4 regions of the Vibrio scophthalmi genome follow, and region 1 is predicted to be linked to each of the others. Evidence: predicted binding sites of a transcription regulator. Region 1 holds the regulator's gene; each other region holds the start of a gene.

Region 1 (4,077 bases):
TTATTTTGCTGGAAACAGCGAAGGACACTTGGGAAGAAGCGCGCCAGGCGGCCGCATTTGTCAAACGCAAAGAAGTGGTCTTAGTGACTTCGGCAAGCCACATGCAACGTGCATTGAATGAGTTTCACTCTGCAGGATTAAACCCATACCCTGCGCCAACCAATTATTTGGCTCAAGATGAAATTCATCAGTTCTGGAGTAAGTACACGCCAAAAGCGATTTACTTAGAACAAACTGAACGTTACTGGCATGAAACGCTTGGTCGTATCTGGCAAAGCTTGCGTGACTGGGCCTCCGATTACGAAGAGCAAAGTATTGAAGCATCACAGAGCAATCTTTAACGTTCACTCAAGTGCCAAAAAAGACTGACTGATGCTGTCGCCACATAGAAAAAGAAAAACCGAAGCCTAGGCTTCGGTTTTTTTATTGTTGGGTTGTTTCAAAGACGATTAATCGCCTGCGAACATATAACCTTCACCGTGAACCGTGACAAAGATTTGCGGGTTCTTAGGGTCGAACTCCATCTTAGCGCGCATACGACGAATCAGTACGTCGATAGTACGGTCGTTAGGCGCATCAACGCGGTGACTGATCATATTAAGAATGCGTTCGCGACTTAGCACTTGGTTAGGGTAAGTTGAAAGCGCAACCAAAAGCTCGTATTCCGCTTTAGTCAGTTTTACTGGCTCGCCGTTACGGCTAAGCGCACGGCGTTGAACGTCAAACATCCACTCACCAAAACGAACTAAATTTGAATCGTTTTTCTGATCAACAACACTACCGGCATTACGCGCTGACGAAATACGCCACAGTAGGTTTTTCACTCGAACTAACAGTTCGCGAAGTTCAAACGGTTTTGTTACATAATCGTCGGCACCCATTTCTAAACCAACGATCTTATCAATGCTATCCGTGCGTCCTGTTACCAGGATAATTCCAATGTCAGACTGACTGCGTAGTTCACGCGTTAACATCAAGCCATCTTCACCAGGAAGATTGATGTCTAGCATGACTAAATCAATCGCATGATTTTGTAGTGTGTCGCGCATCTGCTCGCCGCTTTCTGCTTCGCTGACGGTGTAACCTTCATTTTGAAAGTAGCCAACCAGCTTGCTGCGAGTTACTGCGTCATCTTCTACAACTAGTACGTGATAGCTCATCTAAACCACTTAATTTGCATTGGGAATTGTTTACGACCTACATTCTATTCATATATCGTAACATTTCTAGTATTTGTTACATTAAAATCAAGAAAGATGATTTTTTATTGATTCAAAACAAAACTAGCCCAAGCATTAACATTTTGCCATTTTTGCACTTATTTTGACGCATTGTGTGTTATCCCTATTCATTTTTCTTCGCTAGAATAGTAGGAGAATGAAAATAGGAGCATTGTTTGATGCAAGAGTTAAAAGCGTTTAACGAAAAGCGTGCAGAAATTTACTGGTGGTTCTCTAGCTTATTTGCCAAAGAGCTAACTGAAGCGGATCTAGAGCAATATCAAAGCCCTGAGATTCGTAGCTTTTTATCTGGCCTTGGTGAAAACCCAAGCCTAAAACCAGCCATTGATGATGTAGTGGATGCACTTAACCGTCAGCTAGACCGCGAAGATGGCCAGCTAGAGTTGGCGGCTGACTTTTGTGACTTATTTTTAAAGTCTGATAAAGAATCTGCACTGCCTTATGCTTCTATGTACATCGGTACAACCGGTCTACTGCATGATAAACCAGCGAACGAAATGGACGCATTACTTCAAAAGTACGGTGTTGCGGTTGAACAAGGCTTGAACGAGCCTGCGGATCATATTGCGATTGAACTTGATCTGCTCGGTAACATCATTATTCGTTCAAACGAGCTTGAGCAAGAGCGTCATTTTGAAGAAAGTTTCGTTGAACAAGAAGCCTTTATCCGTCAACACATTCTAAGCTGGGTGGCTAAATTTGCGACCAAATGCAAAGGCTTAGATAAGTTTGGTTTCTACTCTGCCGTTGCGGCGCTGCTGGTTGCGTTTTTAGAGCTTGATTGCCAATACTTAACGGGTGAATGACGCTCAATATCTACCCAATAGGTGTTTGATGCGTTGATGCGTAATGAGTTGATGCTGAATAAATTCGCGAATAACGGCTTTTTCTAGGGTTGGTGTGGTGTAATAAAAGTAACGAGTGACACCTCATCCACTCCTTGTTTTAAGTGATTTTTATTCGGCTGATGCCTAATCACTCACCTATCATGGTGGGCATAACAGTATGGGGGACGGGATTTTTATTTGCCCCCAAACGAGATGCGGTCTAGAATCGACAGCGCAAACGATAAAAAAATAATGAATTAAATACAAACCGCTGTAATCAAGCGGTTTTTGTGTTTTTAATACTTTCTGCCAAATTATTCTGATATGTGAATACCGCCGTGGCAGCTAAAGATAGGACAACCCCTTATGGCCACTATTAAAGACGTTGCTCGCCTTGCTGGCGTATCAACCACTACTGTTTCACACGTGATCAATAAAACTCGCTTTGTCGCAGAGACAACGCAAGAGCGCGTGATGGAAGCAGTGAAAGAGCTAAACTATGCACCAAGTGCCGTTGCTCGTAGCCTAAAATGCAATACGACTCGTACCATTGGTATGCTAGTAACTCAATCTACTAACCTATTCTTCTCTGAAGTAATTGATGGCGTCGAGAGCTACTGTTACCGCCAAGGCTACACACTGATCCTATGTAACACTGGTGGTATCTACGAGAAACAACGCGACTACATTCGCATGCTCGCAGAAAAACGCGTTGATGGTATTTTGGTGATGTGTTCTGACTTAACAGAAGAACTGAGCGAAATGCTCAACAACCACAAAGACATTCCTAAAGTTGTGATGGATTGGGGCCCTGAGACCTCTCAAGCAGACAACATCATCGACAACTCAGAAGAAGGTGGCTACCTAGCAACGAAATTCTTGATCGACCACGGTCACAAAGACATCGCTTGCCTAAGCGGTCACTTTGAAAAAGCAGTTTGCCAAGAGCGTATCCAAGGCTTTAAACGTGCGATGAACCAAGCACAACTTGAAGTTAACGAAGATTGGATTCTTGAAGGTAACTTTGAGTGTGACACGGCCGTATTGGCCGCCGACCAACTCGTTGCTATGGACAAACGCCCGACGGCTGTATTCTGCTTCAATGACACCATGGCATTAGGCCTAATGAGCCGTCTGCAACAAAAAGGCATTCGCGTGCCAGAAGACATCTCAGTGATCGGCTACGACAACATCGAATTGGCAGAGTATTTCTCTCCACCACTGACGACAGTTCACCAACCAAAGCGTCGTGTTGGTAAAAACGCATTCGAAATTCTGCTAGAGCGTATTAAAGATAAAGAACACGAAAAACGCGTGTTTGAGATGCATCCAGAAATCGTTGAGCGTAGCACCGTTGCAAGAATCGACTAAGTTAATGATTCAATAAAGATTAGCCGAGGGGCAATCCTTCGGCTAAAGCCTCATAAATGAAAGTTATTCTTGCATAAAGATCACAATTATCCCATATTAATAGACTACTTCCTGACAGAAGTAATTTAATCTTTAGCAGAGCAAATTAAGTCACGCACAGGGCAAACCAAACTGAAAAGTTGGGACGCAAAGCCACCGGCCTAAACATTGTAATGATGTACGGCAGCGGGGTTACCGATGGTAGAAATGCAACACGTTAACTGATTACTCTCCAGAAATCTGCATTGACTGCTATTCTCTCGGACCTGATTTGGTGGCGTATATACACATACACCGAGAAAGTACTGAATGGATAAACCAATACTTAAAGACTCTATGAGGCTTTTTGAGCCCTTAGGTCGGATTAAATCTCGCTCTATGTTTGGTGGGTTCGGCATTTTTGCAGACGACACAATGTTTGCATTGGTTGTACACGACAAGCTTCATATTCGTGCCGACGATGCCCTTACTGAGCAGTTTAAGCAACAAGGATTAGAACCGTACGTGTATCACAAACGAGGCTTCCCTGTTGTTACTAAATATTTTGCTTTAAGTGAAGAGTGGTACCAAGACAGTGCAAAAACACTGCAAACGGCTAC
Region 2 (4,077 bases), 240 kb from region 1:
TCACGCTTACAAATCGCATCGAACGTTGGCATGTCTTTATCCGCTACCGCCATTACATAGCGCTCTTGAGATTCGTTACACCAGATCTCAAGTGGGCTCATACCCGGCTCATCGTTTGGTACGTCACGTAGGTTAAAGATACCGCCACGCTCACCATCGTCTACTAACTCAGGAAGAGCATTCGAGATACCGCCCGCGCCCACATCATGGATAAACGCGATTGGGTTCGCATCACCTAGCTGCCAACAACGGTCAATCACTTCCTGACAACGACGCTCCATCTCTGGGTTTTCACGTTGTACCGAAGCGAAATCTAAATCTTCAGAAGAAGAACCAGAATCCATAGAAGATGCCGCTCCGCCACCAAGGCCGATGTTCATCGCAGGACCACCAAGAACGATTAGGCTTGCACCGACTGGGATCTCTTTCTTCTGCACATGCTCATCACGGATATTACCAAGACCACCAGCTAGCATGATTGGCTTGTGGTAACCACGTACTTCTTCACCTGCGTGAGAATTTACCTTCTCTTCGTAAGTACGGAAGTAACCTAGTAGGTTTGGACGACCAAATTCGTTGTTGAATGCAGCGCCACCAAGTGGGCCTTCAAGCATGATATCTAACGCAGTAACGATACGGCTTGGCTTACCAAAATCGGTTTCCCAAGGTTGAACAAAGTTCGGGATTTTAAGGTTCGAGACAGAGAATGCCACAAGACCTGCTTTTGGCTTACCACCAATACCCGTTGCGCCTTCATCGCGGATCTCGCCACCAGAACCCGTTGATGCACCCGGCCATGGGGAAATAGCCGTTGGGTGGTTATGGGTTTCAACTTTCATCAAGATGTGAGTCTTCTCTTGATGGTAGTTGTACTGGCGAGTTTCTGGATCTGGGAAGAAACGACCCACTTCTGAGCCCGTCATGACTGCCGCGTTATCTTTATAAGCAGAAAGAACGTGATCAGGGGTGACTTCAAAGGTGTTCTTAATCATTTTGAACAATGATTTATCTTGTTTAACACCGTCGATAGTCCAATCTGCGTTGAAGATCTTATGACGACAGTGCTCAGAGTTCGCTTGAGCAAACATCATCAATTCGATATCAGTAGGGTTACGGCCAAGCTTTTCGGTAAAGCTTTCTAGCAAGTAATCAATCTCATCTTCAGCTAAAGCAAGACCTAGGGTAACGTTTGCTTTTTCAAGCGCAGCGCGACCACCGGCCAGTAGATCCACTTCAGCGTATGGTGCAGGTTGTGACACTTTAAACAGTGCCTCTGCAGATTCAACATCGGTGAAAACCACTTCCATCATACGATCGTGCAAGATGGCTTTAAGCTCAAGCTTTTGCAGTTCGTTCAGCTCTGTAGAGGTTTCAACATAATACGCTGTACCGCGCTCAAGACGTTGAACTTGGTCCAAACCGCAGTTACGAGCAATATCTGTTGCTTTTGAAGACCATGGCGAGATAGTGCCTGGGCGTGGCGTCACAAGAAGTAGCAATCCTGCTGGATCGTGCTCTTCAATAGTTGGGCCATAAGTGAGGAGTTTTTCTAACTTCTCAAGCTCAGGCTGAGCAAGCTCGGCCGTCAAGTTAGCAAAATGCATAAACTCAGCGTAAATAGCGGTCACAGGTAATTGCTGTTCACGGCAAAGTTCAAGAAGCTTGTTAACACGAAACTCTGAAAGAGCTGGGGAGCCACGCAAAATTCTCATGTGCTTAGGTCTCTCTACGATTAATGAAAGTAATATTGGAATAAATTCAAATGGTTAAACAACATCCATTACAAACTCATGCCAATCCTACCTAGCCGTTGCGCAGGCATTATAAAGCAATTGTTTTTGTGATGTAACATCAAAAGCAAACGTTTGCGCACTTTTTTTTGTCAAATTTGAATTACAGCTAAATTGTGCAAAAACAAAGCGGTGGTCGCGAACGCTTTCGCTGCACTTTGCCTTATCTCGCCACTCTGATATAAAGGCCGTACATGAAGTATGAGAATCACTAAATGAGTAGCCAATTTTTAACCAAAGCACGGACCTATTTTGTGCTTGTTTTCAGCGCGGTTTTACTCGCTGGCTGTCAGATCGAATCTGAACCAAAAAGCGACCTAGACCAAATCCGCGAACGCGGTGTATTGCGTGTGGGTACCCTAAATAATCAGCTTTCTTACTACATCGGTCCCGATGGCCCTGCTGGTTTGGATTATGAAATTGCGCGTCAGTTCGCTAAAGAGCTTGGCGTACGTTTGGAAATGAAACCCGCTTATCGCATTTCAAACCTTTATCCTGCATTGGAAAATGGCGAAATAGATATTATTGCCGCAGGCCTTACCCAATCTCCTGAACGTATGCAGCGCTTTCGCCCTGGCCCTGCGTATTACTACGTCAGCCAGCAGTTGATCTATGAGAAAGGCAAATGGCGCCCACGTAATCTTGAGCAATTGTTAGCCAAGCAAAACGAATTAATTGAAGAAAATGAAGGACAGCCGATTGTCACTATCGTTGGCGATTCTCATTTCAACCAGACACTCAGCAAAATTCAGCAAGAACACCCTGAGTTTAAGTTTACGATTGATCCCAATGCCGATGTCAATGACCTACTAAAAGAAGTCTCTGAAAGTGATATTCGCTTTACTGTGGCAGATTCAGTGGAAGTTTCCTTATCACAGCGCATCTATCCTGATGTGGCGACCGCATTTGAATTAACAGAAGATCAACCTACTTCTTGGTTCTTACGCCGCTCTGAAGATGAAAGCCTTTATGCGATGGTGATTGAATTTTTCGGTCATTTAAAACAATCGGGTGAACTAGCTCAATTAGAAGAGAAATACATCGGTCATGTAGGCTCATTTGATTACGTTGATACCCGTGCGTTTATCCGTGCACTGGATAACAAGCTGCCAAAATGGTCACCGTTATTTAAACAATATTCCGAAGAGTTCGATTGGCGCTTAATCGCAGCATTGGCTTACCAAGAATCACATTGGAACCCAATGGCAAAATCACCAACAGGCGTACGCGGAATGATGATGCTGACGCTGCCAACGGCGAAAAGTGTGGGAGTAACCAACCGCCTTGATCCCGAACAATCAGTAAAAGGCGGGGTTGAGTACCTACGTAGAATGGTGGCACGCATTCCTGACTCGATTGAGCAACATGAGAAGATTTGGTTTGCGTTAGCTTCTTACAACGTCGGCTACGGTCATGTGATGGATGCTCGTCGCCTCACTAAGAAGCAAGGCGGTAATCCTGACCAATGGTCTGATGTAAAAGAGCGTTTACCTCTTTTACGCCAAGCGAAGTACCATCGCCAAACCCGTTACGGCTATGCGCGTGGTGATGAAGCGAAAAACTACGTCGAGAATATTCGTCGTTACTACCAGAGCATTATTGGCCACATTGAGCAGCAAACGCCGGATGAAGGAGAAGTTGATATCAACGATTTAACAGTGATTCAACTCGACCCGAGCGTCTTGTCAGCGGCAAGCAGTTCAATAAGCCCTGCTTCTACCGCAATACCTGCCGTTTCAGGCAGTGTATCCGCCGCTAGCGTAGCCAAAAGCGAAGAATAACGGCGAGATAAGCGAATCCAAATCAAAAGAGCCTCACTTAGTTGAGGCTCTTGCTTGATATTTACCCTACAAACCAGAGATACTCACTGCCCTTCGCGCAAGCAGAGCAACTGACTCACTCATAGGCCTCTGCTGACTATCATCCGCGAAGCTGCTTTCGGACTCCTAATACCACACAACACTGCACTCACTCTTCACTCCGTTTTACGAGCAAGAGAGGGGACGTTTGTGTTGAATTTTAGGAATATTTGATTTTACAGATATCTGTAGGAGATTGTGATTATGCGTAAACGTCGCATGCAATCAAAACGCCTTACAAAGACTGTTGCTGCTAACCGCCGTAAACGCAAGCTAGTCAACAACAAGAAAAAGGTGATTGCCCGCCATCGAGCGTTCATGCAGCTATCAAGTTACTGAGCCTTCAGCTGACTTTAGCTCAACTTGAGTGTTAGATGAGACGAGAAGGTTAGTAAATAGCGGTTGATATTTACTAACCTCACTTCCAA
Region 3 (4,077 bases), 1.2 Mb from region 1:
GCTACCACATAAGATTGACGCAGAGCCTCAATTTGAGGCTCTGTTAGATATTCTTGGGCAACGTCTTTGAGGCTATCGAATAGATACAAACTTTAGGCCTAGGAAAGAGTTGTAGAGAAAGTCAGATTAGCGAGTGTGAGCGATGCTGCTTACTGCTGCTAGTTCTGCTGCTTCTTGCTCTTGTTGCTCTTGACGCTCGCGTGCATCAAGGATGTCTTTAGTGATAAGACCTTCTTCGATTTCGCGTAGAGCGATAACCGTCGGTTTATCGTTCTCTTCTGGCACTAGTGAATCTTTCATGCCAGTTTGCATTTGACGAGCGCGGCGAGCCGCAATCAGTACTAGGTCGAAACGGTTGCCAACTTTTTCAACAGCGTCTTGAACAGTTACGCGTGCCATGAGGACTCCAAATAGTTAACTAAAATTTTGAATGACGAGAAATTATACAGGCTTACGCGACTATATTCTAGCCACAGCGCTGTCTCATCTGTGAATGGCTTTTGGGAGACCCTTACTCAGCCAGTAAAGCGTCAAGCATGCCTTTATATTTAGCAGCTTGCTTATCTTGCTTCAATCTTTCTGCACGGATGATAGCTTTAAAGTCCATCAATGCAGTATCAAAGTCATCATTCACGATAACGTAGTCGTACTCGTTATAGTGAGAAATTTCTGCTTTTGCTTCTGCCATGCGTTTTGCAATCACGGCTTCGCTATCTTGGCCGCGTGCGTTTAGGCGGCGCTCTAACTCACCATTTGATGGCGGTAGAATGAAGATGCTTTGCGCTAGTGGCATTTGCTCACGGATTTGACGAGCGCCTTGCCAGTCAATATCAAGGAATACGTCGATGCCTTTTTCAAGGTTTTCTTCGATCCATACACGAGAAGTGCCGTAGTAGTTACCGAATACTTCGGCATACTCAAGAAATTCTGATTTTTCAATCAACTCTTCAAAATGTTCTTTTTGCACAAAGTGATAGTGCACGCCATCTTGCTCACCAGGGCGCATACCGCGCGTCGTGTGAGATACAGATACTTTCATCGCGTATGTTGGATTGGTTTCCAGCATCGCTGAGATCAAGCTAGATTTACCAGCGCCGCTCGGTGCCGAGACGATATATAGAGTACCTTTGCCCATATGTAACGTTCCACATTTGGTTGGATGGTGCCGAAAGAAGAGTCGACTGTTTAAAGATAGCACTGACCAAGAAGAATCACGTAAATAGTGAAAATGAGGTCAGAAAAATGGAGGCGAAGAGTAGCACGATCACAAGGATCATAACAAGGAAAAGAAATGGCTTCACCGGTTAAAGCCATGCAAAAACGGCCAGAAGAAGGATCTTCGCTTGATGGCCATCATTGGCGGCTAGGTAAAGGGAGTGCGTGGCTAATTGATATGTGTGTGGTTGATTAAAAATAGTGTATGTAATGAAACAATCAAAGCAATCGTTTGCATTATTTCGCAATCACAAGTTAAAAAGCGTTGAACTTTTACTCTAAACCCTTACAATCCGCGCAAACGATTACGTGCTGTATATGTCTAGTGAATTGGACTGGACGTCTCTACCATCGAGCCTATCTCGATGACTACAGTAAGTTGGCTTATTTTAGGCGAACTTTCTCTATATCAGCATGTGTACCCATCTTCTATTTTATTAAGTTGTAAGGTTACATTGTGAGTGTCGAATCTACCCTCAAAGCCCAGAAATCTTCTGGCATTCTAGAGTCGATCTTTAAGATCTCAGAACGAAAAACCACGGTTAGCACCGAGCTGTACGCTGGCTTTATTACCTTCTTGGCGATGAGCTACATTCTCGCGGTCAACCCAGCGATTTTGGGTGGTATTCCGGGGATGGATAAAGGCGCGGTGTTTACGGCGACAGCAATCTCAGCGGCGATTGCGACCTTGATTATGGGTATTTGGGGTAACTACCCAGTGATGCTGGCACCGGGCATGAGTATGAATGGCTTTTTCAAAGGCATGTTGCTCAGCGGTTCAGTGGCTGTGGTATGGCACGAAGCACTTTTCGGTATTTTCCTCTCTGGTGTGCTGTACCTGATTCTATCGATGACCAATATTCGTAAGGCGATGATTGAATCACTGCCAGAGGATTTGAAACTGTCGATCACGGTATCCTTGGGGCTGTTTATTGCTTTTTTGGGTTTGAAAAATGCAGGCATCATCGTTTCTAACCCAATCATTCTGGTCAGCATGGGTGATATCGCTAATCCGCAGGTATTGATTGCTTACATCAGTATCTTTATCGCCCTCGGTTGTATGGTGCGTGATATTAAATTAGCGACCTTTATCTCTTTTGTATCAGCCATCGTATTAACGGTCATCGCGGATGTCATGCTGGGAACCAACTACGCGCCAATTCCGGATCAAATCGTGTCAATGCCGCCGAGCATGGACAGCACTTTCGGTGCGATTTTCGATTTATCGGGCATTACCATGGATAAGTGGTTTGATTTACTGTTTATCGTGGTGATCTTCCTAATTGTCGATTTCTTTGATGGCCTTAGCACCATCATTGGCGTAGGCCGTGATGCCGGTATTATTGATGAAGATGGCAAAGTGCCCAATGCACGTTCTGCGCTGGTTGCCGATGCGGGCGGTACCGTAATTGGTTCTATTTTGGGTACCACGTCGATTACCGCATTCTCTGAGTCGGGTATTGCTTCTTCGCAAGGTGCGAAGACCGGTTTAGCTGCAGTATTGGTGGCGGGCATGTTCTTGCTGTCGTTGTTCCTTTACCCGCTGTTCTCTATCTTCTCCGCAGCGATGGTGGCTCCTGCGATGGTCGTGGTTGGGATCTACATGATTGGTCGTTTAGGCCAAATCAACTGGGATCAGAAAGAGTCACGCATTTCAGCTTTCTTTACCATCATGTTTACCGTGTTGAGCTTCTCGCCAGCGAACGGCATGGCGATGGGCTTTATTAGCTACTGTTTCGCCATGGTTGTGGCTGGCCGAGCGAAAGAAGTGCACCCAGCGATTTATGTGTTGTCATTGGTGTTCCTTGCGTACTTAGTGTTGTTGTAACCCGAACAGCCGCTATTGGTATTAAAACTGCAAAATAAATGGCCTTGCGCTTTGCAAGGCCATCCCTCTTTCATAAAGCCGTGATAAAATTAACCATTAGATGTTAATTATTGATGAGCTTGAACCATGCCTTCTAATCTTCCCAAGTCGTTTAGTCGACCGTTTTTAAAAGTATTCCATATTTTGGAAGCGATACTCTTGGTCGCGATTACGCTAGCCACCTTATTCGCGATGGTGGAAGAGTTTGTGCATGTTTTTGTCGAAAGGCGCGTGCAGTTAACCGATATCTTGCTGATGTTTATCTATCTTGAAGTCTTGGCGATGGTGCAGCAGTTTGTGATGAACGGTAAGATCCCGGTGCGCTACCCGATCTATATCGCCATGATGGCGATTGCTCGTTATATCACTCTGGGAATGAAAGAGCTCGATGCCACCTTGATTGTATGGCTATCATTGGCTGCCTTTATTCTTGCCGCCGCGACCTTATTGATCCGTGTTGGTCACCACTATTGGCCATACATCGACGGACGTACCACCGAAAAAGACGAATAGTCGAATATGGTCGCTCAGAGCCTCGCAATTGCGGGGCTTTTTAGTGAGTGAGTTAGAGTTATTGATGAATTAATCAGAATAGTTGCGGTAACGCAGACACTAAGCAATGACGTCATCGGATTTTTGGTTCAAACTAATCACTCACAGTTAATTTCGTTACCCGCACGCATTTGCAGATAAGACGGGTATATCGTTGATACGTATTTGAAACACAACGTGAGTCGTCTGTACTCTAGATAGTCAGTGTTAGGAGCGTTAAAGCTCGCTTTTGAGGTAGTTATGCAAGGTATTCTTTCCATCCAGTCTCACGTTGTTTATGGCTGTGCCGGCAACAGTTCAGCGGTATTTCCACTGCAACGTTTGGGGCATATCGTGTGGCCGATTCACACCGTGCAATTCTCTAACCATACCCAATACACCCAAGGTTGGACGGGTAAGGTGATGCAGCAAGGTGATATCACGGCATTGGCCGATGGTTTAAT
Region 4 (4,077 bases), 230 kb from region 1:
ACCATTTTGCGACCATTGGATAGATGCGGTGCTCTTGGTTTTGCACGCGTTCGGTGAGAGTTTCTACCGTGTCTTCATCAAAGATAGGCACTTTAGCTTGCAAGATCACCGGACCACCATCAAGTTGCTCGGTAACAAAGTGCACACTGGTGCCGTGTTCTTCATCACCGGCATGAATGGCACGCTGGTAGGTGTTAAGGCCTGGATATTTCGGCAATAGAGAAGGGTGGATGTTAATCATGCGGCCCATGTAGTGGCGAACGAATTCGCCACTTAGAATACGCATATAACCAGCAAGGATGACTAAATCAGGTTTAAACTCATCCATTTGGCGCATCAACTCATGATCGAAAGCGTCGCGAGTATCGAACGCTTTAGGATCAAGAAATACTCCAGCAGCTCCGGCGTTTTTTGCACGCTCAAGCGCATAGGCTTCCGCTTTATTTGAGAATACGGCGGTCACTTTGCCATCGGTGATTGAAGAATCACACGCATCAATGATGGCCTGTAGGTTGGAGCCATTTCCAGAAACTAAAACAACGATACTCTTCATACTTAATTGATCTCTACTTGCTCTTCGCCTGCTTGTGCTGGAGCAATTTTACCAATTACCCATGCATTTTCGCCTTCTTGTTGCAGCAACTTGACGGCTGCGTCTGCTTGGTCAGCAGGTAGTGCAACAACTAAGCCTACACCACAGTTGAAGGTACGGTACATCTCGTGTGTCGTGACGTTACCTTTCTCTTGTAGCCATTTAAAGATAATTGGCCACTCCCAGCTGTTACCATCAACCACGGCTTTAGTGCCTTGTGGTAGAACGCGTGGGATGTTTTCCCAGAAACCGCCACCAGTAATGTGCGAGATAGCATGAATGTCATGCTGCTCGATCATTTTTAGTGCCGATTTAATGTAAATACGAGTGGGTTCAAGTAGGTGCTCACCGATAGTACGACCTGCAAGCTCTTCGTTCTTGTCTGCGCCAGATACTTCAAGGATCTTACGCACCAAAGAGTAGCCATTTGAGTGAGGGCCGCTAGAACCGACAGCAATCAGTGCGTCACCAGCGGCCACTTTGCTACCGTCGATGATGTCTTCTTTCTCGACAACGCCAACACAGAAGCCAGCAACGTCATAGTCTTCACCTTCGTACATGCCTGGCATTTCTGCTGTTTCACCACCAATGAGTGAACAACCCGCTTGAATACAACCCTCAGCAATACCAGTAACAACGTCTGCTGCGGTATCAACATCGAGTTTGCCTGTTGCGTAGTAATCAAGGAAGAATAGTGGCTCGCCGCCTTGAACGATAAGATCGTTAACACACATCGCCACAAGGTCGATGCCGATGGTGTCATGTTTGTTCATATCCAATGCAAGGCGAAGTTTTGTACCCACGCCATCAGTACCCGATACCAAGACTGGCTGCTTATATTTGGTTGGCAATTCACAAAGTGCACCAAAGCCACCAATTCCACCCATAACCTCTGGGCGACGAGTACGTTTCACCGCACCTTTAATGCGATCAACAAGTGCATTACCTGCATCGATATCAACGCCAGCATCTTTATAACTTAGAGAAGTATTATTGCCACTCACAGGAAGTCCTCGGTTAAGTAAGTTGGATATGAGAAAACGGCGTTATTCTACCAGTTGATAAATACCAATAGCAAACGTTTGCGTGAGTTTTTTATCTTATACAAGATCAAGAAATTGAGAACGAAATCGTTTATAATCTGAAGGTTTATTTGAAAAATACCCTATTTGCCGGAGATGGACATGAAAGTTGTTGAAGTAAAACACCCGCTTGTTAAACACAAAATTGGTCTAATGAGAGAAGGTGACATCAGCACTAAGCGCTTCCGCGAGTTAGCGACTGAAGTTGGTAGCCTACTAACTTATGAAGCAACCGCAGACTTTGAAACAGAGAAAGTGACCATTGATGGTTGGAATGGCCCTGTTGAAGTAGATCAAATCAAAGGTAAAAAAGTAACGGTAGTGCCAATCCTACGTGCTGGTCTTGGCATGATGGATGGTGTACTTGAGCATATGCCAAGCGCACGTATCAGTGTTGTTGGTATTTACCGTGATGAAGAAACACTTGAGCCAGTACCATACTTTAACAAGCTTGCTTCAAACATCGATGAGCGTATCGCACTTGTGGTTGACCCAATGCTTGCAACGGGCGGCTCTATGATCGCAACGATCGATCTACTAAAAGAGAAAGGTTGTCAGGCAATCAAAGTACTTGTACTTGTTGCGGCTCCAGAAGGTATTGAAGCTCTAGAAAAAGCGCACCCAGATGTAGAACTATACACGGCTGCGATCGATGAAAAACTGAATGACAAAGGTTACATCGTTCCTGGTCTTGGTGACGCAGGCGATAAGATCTTCGGTACTAAGTAAACCGAATCCAATAAAAAAGAGGAGCTGATGCTCCTCTTTTTTTGTGTTTAGAATATCTTCTCACAGAGCACGTTAGCCCGAGTAGGGGATCTCGCCCTTTTTCTCGATTCTGCTCTTAGCTTCTCGATTCTAAACTCTCGAATCTCGAATCTCGAATCTCGAATCTCGAATCTTGTTTCTGCTCTCAGCTCTGTTTACTTCTTCAAACCCAATGTACCACCAACGCGTGGTTTATTGCTTGGGCGTGATGAGTTTGGACGCGATGAACTCGGACGAGAGTTATTGTCGTTCGAACGGCCTTTATAGCTCGGCTTGTCATTGTACCGGTCGTTATTGCGCTTATCGTTGCTACGGTCGTCGTTGTTGTTACGATTACCTGAGCGATCATTGCTACGACTTTGACCACGTTCGTTACTACGCTCACGATTTTGCTCACCATGACGACCTTTCTTTGAGTTAGGTGCATGGCGGAACTCGTCAGCATTACGGCCTTTAAAAGTACGTGTGTTTTGATTACGGCGCGCGGTTGACTCTTGGTTCTCTTCGCGGCTATCAAACAATTTAGCGTCAGTTGCTTTGCGAATGTGTTTGCCTTTAGCATCGGTCTTTGACGCTTCTTCGGTACTGACAGAACCTTCACACATGGCATGAATTTCGTTGATTTCGTCATCGCTTAAATAGCGCCAGCGGCCATTTGGAATATCATCCAGCGTGATGTTCATGATACGAACACGACGCAGTTTAAATACTTCATAACCCAGAGCTTCACACATGCGACGAATTTGACGGTTTAAGCCTTGCGTCAATACGATGCGGAATGAAAATTTGGTTTCTTTGGTGACTTTACATGGCAGAGTAACGGTATCAAGGATGTTAACGCCTGCGCCCATACGACGGATAAAATCGTCTGTGATTGGCTTATCAACACGCACCACATACTCTTTTTCGTGGTTGTTGCCAGCACGCAAGATCTTGTTAACGATGTCGCCATCATTGGTTAGAAAGATCAGACCATCAGAAGGTTTATCAAGACGACCAATCGGGAAGATACGTGAGCGGTGGCCAATAAAATCAACAATGTTGCCCGGAATGTCGCGTTCGGTAGTACAGGTAATACCGGTTGGCTTATTTAGAGCAATATAGACAGGTTTTTCTTTGGCTTTGAGCGGTTGACCGTCAATGCAAACATCATCACCAGACATAACTTTGGTACCCATTTCAGGGATCTGACCATTAATGGTGACACGACCTTGGTCAATCAGCTTATCTGCTTCACGACGAGAGCAGTAGCCAGTTTCACTGATGTATTTATTTAGACGTTTAGCGTTATCTTGTGACATTTAGGTCTTCCTCAACGTTTCCCAACGGCAGTTAATTAGAAAAAAATGCAGCCCTATGGCTGCATTTCACATTTTAACACTAAGAGAAAGCCTTAACCTAACCGTTTTTGATGGCGCTCACGGTTTTCTAGCTTCTTTTCTTGGCTTTTTCGCAACAAGACATAAACCGCGCCAGTACCACCATGGAATTGTTGAGCGCTGTGCACCGATTGCACTTCTTTAATCTGCACTAACCATTGGGCAAGATAGCTTTTCATCTGTGCGGGTGGATTAGAACGCTCACCACGACCGTGCACAATGAGCACAGTACGAATATCCATGCGGATACATTGCT

The links. Region 1 encodes PurR, which represses purine synthesis genes. Its sites were predicted from a motif close to TNANGNAAACGTTTNCNTNA; they were not measured.
Region 2: purL (phosphoribosylformylglycinamidine synthase) is a predicted target of PurR. The motif match lies at 1,854-1,873, and genes of this name have one in related genera.
Region 3: RJD38_RS06965 (NCS2 family permease) is a predicted target of PurR. The motif match lies at 1,436-1,455, and genes of this name have one in related genera.
Region 4: purM (phosphoribosylformylglycinamidine cyclo-ligase) is a predicted target of PurR. The motif match lies at 1,663-1,682, and genes of this name have one in related genera.

Annotation. Positions count from the first base shown of each region.
Region 1 covers NZ_CP134271.1:375,456-379,532, forward strand. Annotated here, with positions in the region: gene elyC (envelope biogenesis factor ElyC) at 1-341, shown strand, start outside; gene torR (two-component system response regulator TorR) at 450-1,160, opposite strand; gene torD (molecular chaperone TorD) at 1,400-2,047, shown strand; gene purR (HTH-type transcriptional repressor PurR) at 2,435-3,439, shown strand; cyclic di-GMP riboswitch class I at 3,590-3,678, shown strand; gene RJD38_RS01615 (TfoX/Sxy family DNA transformation protein) at 3,788-4,077, shown strand, end outside.
Region 2 covers NZ_CP134271.1:614,504-618,580, forward strand. Annotated here, with positions in the region: gene purL (phosphoribosylformylglycinamidine synthase) at 1-1,712, opposite strand, end outside; gene mltF (membrane-bound lytic murein transglycosylase MltF) at 2,006-3,571, shown strand; gene RJD38_RS02720 (hypothetical protein) at 3,854-3,988, shown strand.
Region 3 covers NZ_CP134271.1:1,528,170-1,532,246, forward strand. Annotated here, with positions in the region: gene spoT (bifunctional GTP diphosphokinase/guanosine-3',5'-bis pyrophosphate 3'-pyrophosphohydrolase) at 1-89, opposite strand, end outside; gene rpoZ (DNA-directed RNA polymerase subunit omega) at 127-399, opposite strand; gene gmk (guanylate kinase) at 512-1,135, opposite strand; purine riboswitch at 1,508-1,607, shown strand; gene RJD38_RS06965 (NCS2 family permease) at 1,673-3,043, shown strand; gene RJD38_RS06970 (phosphate-starvation-inducible protein PsiE) at 3,170-3,595, shown strand; gene pdxY (pyridoxal kinase PdxY) at 3,875-4,077, shown strand, end outside.
Region 4 covers NZ_CP134271.1:605,724-609,800, reverse strand. Annotated here, with positions in the region: gene purN (phosphoribosylglycinamide formyltransferase) at 1-553, opposite strand, end outside; gene purM (phosphoribosylformylglycinamidine cyclo-ligase) at 556-1,596, opposite strand; gene upp (uracil phosphoribosyltransferase) at 1,777-2,403, shown strand; gene rluF (23S rRNA pseudouridine(2604) synthase RluF) at 2,598-3,743, opposite strand; gene smrA (DNA endonuclease SmrA) at 3,836-4,077, opposite strand, start outside.